2 regions of the uncultured Phyllobacterium sp. genome follow, and region 2 is predicted to be linked to the other one. Evidence: riboswitches for the same ligand, from Rfam matches in the RefSeq annotation. Region 2 holds a riboswitch; the other holds the start of a gene.
What was found. Region 2 has a riboswitch for cobalamin ahead of RDL77_RS06005 (ribonucleoside-diphosphate reductase subunit alpha). Riboswitches for the same ligand answer to the same signal wherever they lie in the genome.
Positions count from the first base shown of each region.

Region 1: another riboswitch for cobalamin. It lies ahead of RDL77_RS16445 (CbtB-domain containing protein); the one in region 2 lies ahead of RDL77_RS06005 (ribonucleoside-diphosphate reductase subunit alpha).

Region 1 covers NZ_CABSQF010000027.1:39,796-44,071, forward strand. The annotation lists gene copD (copper homeostasis membrane protein CopD) at 1-701, opposite strand, end outside; gene copC (copper homeostasis periplasmic binding protein CopC) at 701-1,072, opposite strand; gene RDL77_RS16440 (histidine phosphatase family protein) at 1,159-1,755, opposite strand; cobalamin riboswitch at 1,803-1,954, shown strand; gene RDL77_RS16445 (CbtB-domain containing protein) at 1,986-2,195, shown strand; gene RDL77_RS16450 (CbtA family protein) at 2,208-2,948, shown strand; gene RDL77_RS16455 (hypothetical protein) at 3,013-3,663, shown strand; gene RDL77_RS16460 (DMT family protein) at 3,827-4,177, shown strand; gene RDL77_RS16465 (hypothetical protein) at 4,180-4,276, opposite strand, start outside.
Region 2 covers NZ_CABSQF010000006.1:130,888-135,163, forward strand. The annotation lists gene RDL77_RS05990 (hemin ABC transporter substrate-binding protein) at 1-419, shown strand, start outside; gene RDL77_RS05995 (iron ABC transporter permease) at 416-1,537, shown strand; gene RDL77_RS06000 (heme ABC transporter ATP-binding protein) at 1,540-2,331, shown strand; cobalamin riboswitch at 2,382-2,593, shown strand; gene RDL77_RS06005 (ribonucleoside-diphosphate reductase subunit alpha) at 2,701-4,276, shown strand, end outside.

The DNA.
Region 1 (4,276 bases), on a different contig from region 2:
TTCAGCGCCAGCAAGGCCTGATAGGGGGATGTCCAATCGGCCGGCAGACGTCGAAGGACGAGCGTGGTATTGACCAAGCCGGACGCAATCACCAGTGCGACGGCCGCATGACCGGCCGACGAAAACCGCATGAGCGCCGTTTGCGCAGCCACACGCCATTCCGCCTGGCGCAACCGGCCAAGAATCAGCACAACCGGTATCAGCGCTCCAATCCACGCGCCGCCTGAGAGCACATGCACCATATCGTTGAAACGGTGGGCTGCGCCGATCCAGCCCTCCCGCATTGTGGCATGGCCGGAAAATGCCAGGCTTGCCAGAAGCAGTCCCGACGCCATGGCAAGAGCGACGCGCGCGCGGCGTGGCGACAGAGCCAATGCGGGCAACAAAAGCAGGGCGGCCGCGACCTGTATCGCCCAGCCGCGGCCGACACTGGTCTCAAGCAGCACGTCCCGGATGGTTCCGAGATCGACGGCATCGCTCCAGCCCTGCCCGATCATTCCAGCCTGCAGCGGCAGCGCGGCAAAGATCGTTCCGATAGCCAGAAAGACCGCGATCCCACTCGCTGGACGCAGGCGCTCCCCGATTTCCAGCGCCAGGGGTTTGGGCACAAGCAGTGCGAGATAGGCGAACGCGCCCCACATGAACATCGTGGACGTATTGTGCACGAACCTGCACAGAACAAGCGTGGTCTCCAACCCCATCAGGGTTTGACGGTGAATGTATAGCTGCCCTTGGTCTTGTGACCGTCGGTGGAAAGTGCGGTCCAGTTCACGGTATATTCCCCCGACGCGAGGGGTGCCGACAGCGGAATGACCAGTGTCTTGTGGTCGTTGATCGACAGTTTGGCCTGTCCCGTCGATACGGTCGCCTTGCCCGGGCCGGTGATCGTTGCGCCTGAAAATTTCAGGTTCAAACCCTCGGAAAACCTCAGATCGATCTCGACGGGCGAGACCTTCACAATGGCGTTTTCGGCCGGAACTGCCGATTCAAGATGGGCGTGCGCCAATACCTGCCCCAACAGGCCGGCATTGAGGACGGTTGCGACAGCAAAAATACGAATGAGCCGTGACATGAGAACTCCTGTGAGCGGGCGGATTTGAGGGGTCCGGAGAAAGGGTGCGACCGCGCGGCGAAAGCTAAGCCTGATTTTTGCCGGGATCATGGCAGTAACCCTGTGGGACGCGGCGGCACGCAGGCGGCAGCGCGAAGCATCCATCGGCGGCCGTCGCTGCTCATTTCCGTACAGCTGCGCGGCTCGACATCGATGCGCCAAAATGCGGAATCCGGTGCCTGCAAGACGCTCAGAACAGCGGCGCGAATGACGGAAGCGTGCGTCACCACGATTGTGTGACCGCCATCATGCATATGCGCGCTCATCCAATCTGCAATCCTGACGAGAAAATCATGGATGGATTCGCCGCCATGCGGGGCCGAAGCGGGATTGTTCATCCAGTCCGTCACATCGTCCGGGTGGGCTTGGTGGACAGCGGCAAGCGTCCTCCCCGCCCATTTCCCGTAGTCGATATCCGCCAACGCCGCATCGACAACGGATTCCAAACCCAGGGCATCGGCGGTTTGCCGGGCGCGCAGCGCCGGACTGGTCAAAACATGGTGCGCACGGCGCAAATGCCCGGCAATGGCCTGCAGGTTTTGGGCTTCCCCGGGTTCAAGCGCTTCGTCGGCGGGGAAAGCACCTGTGCGGACCGCCGGTGTGGCGCCATGGCAAACAAGGGTCAACCGCGTGGCTCTGGCCAAAATATCCCTCAAAACCCTCAGGAAAAAACCGGAAACAGCCCGCAGACCGTTCATTGACAGTCTGTGGCGCGCACAGATATAACCGTGCTGTTGCGAGTTTGGAAGCCGGTGAAATTCCGGAGCGGTCGCGCCACTGTAATTAATCAGTCCTTTTTCACTGATTGAAAGCCAGACCCTGGCCGCAACATCATTTATTCCGTTAGTGAACGCGTCATTCTGGGAGAAAATTCATGTCCGATATCGCTCTTACGCCGTCAGCAGGCGTCACGCCCATTCCTCTTGGCGAAGTCTTGCCCTGGGCCATTTTCGGCGGGCTGATCATGCTGCTCGCAATCTATTTCATTGGTGCGGAAGAAGGTGCGATGTCACTCTTCTCGGGCATGTATGTGCACGAATTCGTTCATGACGGCCGCCATCTCCTCGGTTTTCCCTGCCACTGAGGAAACGAAACAATGACAAGAGATCTTTTGATCCGCGGCATGATCGTAGGGGTCATCGCCGGGTTGTTGGCGTTCGGGTTTGCCCGGGTGTTCGGCGAACCGCAGGTTGATCATGCCATTGCCTTCGAGGAAAAGATGAGCCAGGCGGCCGGCGCAGCGGCTGAACCGGAGCTTGTCACGCGGGCGACACAGGCCGGCATCGGCCTGTTTACCGGCATTGTCGTCTACAGTGCCGCGCTTGGCGGGTTGTTCTCCCTGGTCTTTGCCTTTGTGCATGGCCGGGTCAGTTCCCTCAGCCCGCGCAGTACGGCGGCCCTGCTGGCGCTCGCGGGTTTTGTGGCAATTGTTCTCGTTCCCTGCATCAAGTACCCGATGAATCCGCCTGCGGTTGGCAGCCCGGATACCATCGGGGCCAGAACGGAACTGTTCTTCGTCATGCTGGTGGTTTCGCTCGGTGCCCTTGCGGCGGCTGTGGGTCTGGCAAAGCGCCTTTATGCCCAGCACGGCGCATGGAACGCGACATTGATGGCCGGTGCCGCCTATGTCGTGTTCATTGCGCTGGTGCAATACTCGCTGCCCGCCATCAACGAAGTTCCCGAACAGTTCTCACCGACCGTTCTCTGGAACTTCCGCGTCGCATCGCTGGGGATCCATGTCATCGTCTGGACCACGCTTGGTCTGCTCTTCGGCGCTTTGGCTGAACGGGTTCTGGCCGGACAGCGTCCGCGCTATCGCCTGCATGCGGCACGCTGAGCGCAGTCGCGCCATTCCTGAACGCCCTGCGGGCGTTCAGGCTTCCGCTGCCGATGGGACTGTCATGAGACCGCAACGCTTCGATATCCCCATGGGATGCCCGGCAGGCTGGTTCCTGGCTCTGGTCGCATGCCTGTTCATGCTGCAAACCGCAAGCGGATGGGCGCACCGCAGCAGCGCCGGCACCGATACATCGGGCATTTCCATTCCAAGCCTGTCCCATGGTGAAATGGCGGTTATAGCCGACTACCGCAAGCCGATCCTCGATCTGGCGGCCCGCATGACCCGCACCGATGAAAAATTCCGGCGGCTGCTGAACTACACCAATATCCAATACAGCTATTGTCTCTGGGGCATTGTCCCCGGCAGCATTGCGGATGAGCAAAGCCCGTTCAATGCCTGTTCGCACGCTTATCTTGCTGCGACGAAGGCTGTGCTTGTGTATATGCGCGACATGCCTGAACACCGGGACGCCGTCAGTACCCTCGTCTCCGATCTCGATGCCACACTTGTGCGCAACGGCGGCTCTTTCGTCATGTGCCAGTATAGCGGTGATCCCTACAACACGGCTGATATCATCAGGCCGCGCTGGAGCGATGTGCCTGGACACCTGACCAGCCTGTTTTCCTTCCTGGGATTCGCGATGCTGCTTGTTTCAGCGGTTTTTGCCGTCATCCATCTGACACGCCCGCTACGACAGCCCGTCAACGCCTGATCAAGGCTATGGCCTTTAGGTCACACCGCGCATGTCTTGTCGCCAAACCCCAGATCACCCTTTCCGCTGCGCGCGACTTGACGTAAGCCTGCTGTCCGGATCGCTTTGACCGTTTGAACCTTATGCATTCCCTGCCCCAAGACGCTTAGCGCAAGGACACTTCATGCCCTCCTTTGATTATATCCGCCCCATCCTCCTGCTGCTTGGCTCAAATGTTTTCATGACATTTGCCTGGTATGGCCACCTTAAATTCGCGGACCGGCCGCTCTTTCTGGTCATCCTCATCAGCTGGATGATTGCCTTTGCCGAATACTGCCTTGCGGTACCGGCGAACCGCTACGGTCACGAGATCTATTCGGCCGCCCAGTTGAAGACCATCCAGGAAGTGATCACGCTTCTGGTCTTTGCCGGGTTTTCAGTGATGTATCTTGGTGAAAAAATCACGATCAACCACCTCGTCGGCTTCGCGATGATCTGCGGCGGCGCATTCTTCGTGTTCAAGGGTCCGCTTTAGGATCAAACCGCAGCGAGACCGCCCAGCGCCTTGTCCTTCAGGTCGCGAAAGGCCTGGGAGGTCCGGCTTAACCGCTCCTCCCATTCCGGGTCGATGGCT
Region 2 (4,276 bases):
ATTTGCAGGCGGCTGAAGACGCAACGAAGAACATCAAGAACCGCAAGCGGATTCTGTTTGTCCTCAGCGCTCAGGGCGGCAAGATCATGGCCTCCGGCACCAAAACGGCAGCCAATGGGATCATTGCACTGGCCGGTGCCGACAATGCGATCACGGAATATCCCGGATACAAGCCGTTGACGGACGAGGCGATCATCACGGCCAAACCCGACGTCATTCTGGTCATGGACCGCGGTGGTGACCATTCGTCCGACAATGCCGACCTTCTTGCCAATGCTGCGATTGCCGCAACGCCCGCCGGCAAAGACAAGAAGATCATCCGCATGAGTGGTCAGTATCTGCTGGGCTTCGGGCCGCGCGCGCCCAAGGCAATTCACGAGCTGGCAGAAGCCATTTACGGCAACGAACTCGGCAAATGAGTGAGACCGTCTTGAGAAAACCTGCCGTCCTTGCTTCCGCACAGGGCGGCAGCAGACTGCGCCCTGAGGGTGACCGGTCAGCGTTTGCGCGCATGGTCATTGCCTGCCTGTGCGTGGCGCTCGTTGCCACGGTCCTTTTCAGCCTTGCCTTTGGTGCATCCGATGCATCGGTCCTCTCCGTCGTGAAGTCCCTGATTGCTGGATCCGATACCACGGACAATGCGCTCTCCGTCCGTGATCGCATCATCATTTACGATATCCGCCTGCCGCGCGTCATTCTCGGCGCGCTGATCGGCGCGTCCCTTGCCGTATCGGGTGCAGTCATGCAGGGATTGTTCCGCAATCCGCTTGCCGACCCCGGCATCGTCGGCGTCTCGGCGGGCGCCGGGCTTGGCGCGGTCAGCATCATCGTTCTCGGTGGAACCTTCCTCGCCCCGGTGATCGCCCTGTTCAGTCTCTATGCCTTGCCGCTCGCCGCTTTCTTCGGCGCCCTCATCTTCACGCTCGTCCTCTACCGTGTCGCGACGCGGCGCGGGCAGACATCCATCGCCACCATGCTGCTCGCCGGTATTGCGCTCGGCGCCATGGCCGCCGCCTATATCGGTGTCCTGGTCTATGTCGCCGACGACAAGCAATTGCGCGACCTGACATTCTGGGGGCTGGGATCGCTGGCGGGGGCCAATTGGGTCAAGATCGCCGCATCAGGCCCGCTCATTGCGCTCGCCCTCGTCATTTCACCGTTCCTCGCCCGCGGCCTCAACGGGCTCGCCCTCGGGGAAGCATCGGCCAGCCACCTCGGCATCCCGGTACAGCGCTTCAAACGCATCGCCATTGTCACCGTCGCCGCGGCCACCGGCGCATCGGTTGCGGTCAGCGGTGGCATCGGCTTTGTCGGTGTCGTCGTTCCGCATCTGCTGCGCCTCGTGATTGGCCCCGATCATCGCTATCTCCTGCCAGCGGCTGCACTCCTGGGTGCCAGCCTGCTGCTGATTGCCGATGCGGTCAGCCGAACGATTGTTGCGCCATCGGAACTGCCGATCGGCATCGTCACGGCAGCCGTCGGCGCACCGTTCTTCCTGTGGATATTGCTGCGCCGCCGCGGCATTCTGGACCTCTGACCATGATCCGTGTTTCCAACGTCTCCGTATCCCTCGGCCGAAACAGAATCGTCGAGGACGTATCCTTTGATGCGCAGGCTGGCGCATTCACAGTTATCGTCGGCCCCAACGGGTCAGGCAAAACGACCCTGATGCGCGCACTCTCCGGTGATCTGCCGCATGAGGGCGTCATCAGCATCAACAGCATGCCGATCAACCGGTTGAAGCTCTGGCAGATGGCAACCATGCGGGCGATCCTGCCGCAATCCACCTCGCTGTCCTTCCCGTTTACCGTGCGTGAGATCGTCAAGCTGGGCATGACCAGCGGCCGCTCCGGTGCTTCGCGCCACAACGTGGACACACTGCCCGATGAAGCGCTTGAGCGCGTTGACCTCGCGGGTTTCGGTGGGCGGTTCTATCAGGAACTCTCCGGCGGCGAGCAGCAGCGGGTGCAACTGGCGCGCGTCCTCTGCCAGGTCTGGCAGCCGGTGCTCGACGGCCAGCCGCGCTTCCTGTTTCTGGATGAGCCTGTGTCGAGCCTCGATATCAAACATCAGCTGATCATCATGCAGATTGCCCGCGACTTTGCCGATCGCGGTGGCGGGGTCATCGCTATCCTGCATGACCTCAACCTCACCTCCATGTTTGCCGACCGGGTCGTGGTCATGCACAGGGGGAGAGCCGATTCTGTGGGCACCCCCACGGAGGTCTTGACGGATGACCGCATCCTGCGCGTCTATGAATGTGCGCTCAAGGTGGGCGGTCTGCCTGGAAAATCCGTGCCGTTCGTCTTGCCGCAATCCGCAGTGCTCTGAGTACGCGAAGACGTATCCATCTACCTATTGACTAAAAACGACGATTTGATACTAAATATAGATGTTATGGTTCTCTCCGAGTCGCAAGACCGGGAGCTAAGAGGGAAGCCGGTGAAATGTCCTGGACATTGATGCCGGCGCTGCCCCCGCAACTGTAAACAGCGAGTTGTTGTCGACAATGCCACTGAAGCCCAGCTTCGGGAAGGCCGACACCAGCGCCGACCTGTGAGCCAGGAGACCTGCCATGACATGATGAACGTCCACGGGCGGGGTGTCCCGGTGTGTCGCTTGCAATGGTCGGCCGCAAGCTGACCGGATTCTTGCACGCGTGCGCTCGACCTTTGCCCCCAACATTTGGGGTATAAGCACATGTCTCTTTCTCTTCAAGCCACCCGCGCCGACGGTCAGTCGCCGGTTCGTCCTGCCGAATTGCAGCCATCATCCAGCGAGCCCGGCTATCGCGTCATTCGCCGCAATGGCTCGGTCACACCCTTCGACCCGCTGAAAATCACTGTTGCCCTGACCAAAGCCTTCCTCGCCGTTGAAGGCAATGTCGCTGCCGGTTCGCGCCGGGTACACGATGTCGTCGAAGGCTTGACTGCAGAGATCGTGACAACCTTGAAGCGCCGCAGCAGCGAAGGCCGTCTGTTTCACATTGAAGATGTGCAGGACCAGGTCGAACTTGCTCTCATGCGCAGCGAAAACCACAAGGTTGCGCGTGCTTACGTGCTCTACCGGGAAGAACGGGCGCGAGAACGGGCGAAGCTGGTGGAACCGGTGGCCGAAACCGGCCCGTCGCTGAGCGTTACCCTGCTCGACGGAACCAAGACACCTCTCGATGCGGTGCGGCTTGCCCGCATCATCGACGAAGCCTGTGAAGGACTTGAGGGGGCGAGCGCCGCGCCGATCCTCAGCGAAACCCGGCGTAATCTTTATGACGGCATCACCCTCGACGAACTGTCGCTTGCGCCCATTCTGGCTGCACGCACACTCGTTGAAACCGAACCGAACTATTCCTTTGTCACCGCCCGTCTGCTTCTGGACAAGCTGCGCCGCGAAGCCTTGAGCTTTGTCTTCGGCCGGCCTGAACAGGCGACCCAGCACGAAATGGCGGAGCGGTACGCCGATTATTCCCCCGCCTATGTGAAGGCCGGCATTGAAGCGGAACTGCTCGACCCTGAACTCGCCCGCTTCGACCTGCGGAAAATATCAGCAGCCCTGAAGCCGGAACGCGACCTGCAGTTCCAGTATCTCGGCCTGCAGACTCTGTATGATCGTTATCTCCAGCAGACACGCGGTATCCGGTTCGAGTTGCCGCAGGCCTTCCTGATGCGCGTTGCCATGGGCCTCGCCACCCGCGAGATCGACCGGGAAGCACGCGCCATCGAATTCTACGATCTGCTGTCGTCGTTCGACTTCATGGCATCCACACCGACGCTGTTCAATTCGGGCACGCTGCGTCCGCAGCTGTCCTCCTGCTTCCTGACCACCGTCGCCGACGATCTCGACGGCATCTTCAAGGCGGTGAAGGACAATGCGCTCCTCGCAAAATATTCCGGCGGCCTGGGCAATGACTGGACGCCCGTGCGCGGTCTTGGCGCCCATATCAAGGGAACCAACGGCGAAAGCCAGGGCGTCGTACCGTTCCTGAAAGTGGCCAACGATACGGCCATCGCGGTCAATCAGGGCGGCAAGCGCAAGGGCGCGGTCTGCGCCTATCTCGAGACCTGGCATGTCGACATCGAGGAGTTTCTCGATCTGCGCAAGAATACCGGTGACGACCGCCGCCGCACCCACGACATGAACACCGCCAACTGGGTGCCTGATCTGTTCATGAGCCGCGTGGAAAAGGACGAGCCGTGGACCCTGTTCTCACCTGACGAGACGCCGGATCTGCATGATCTCTATGGCGCGGACTTCAAAACTGCCTACGAGGCCTATGAAG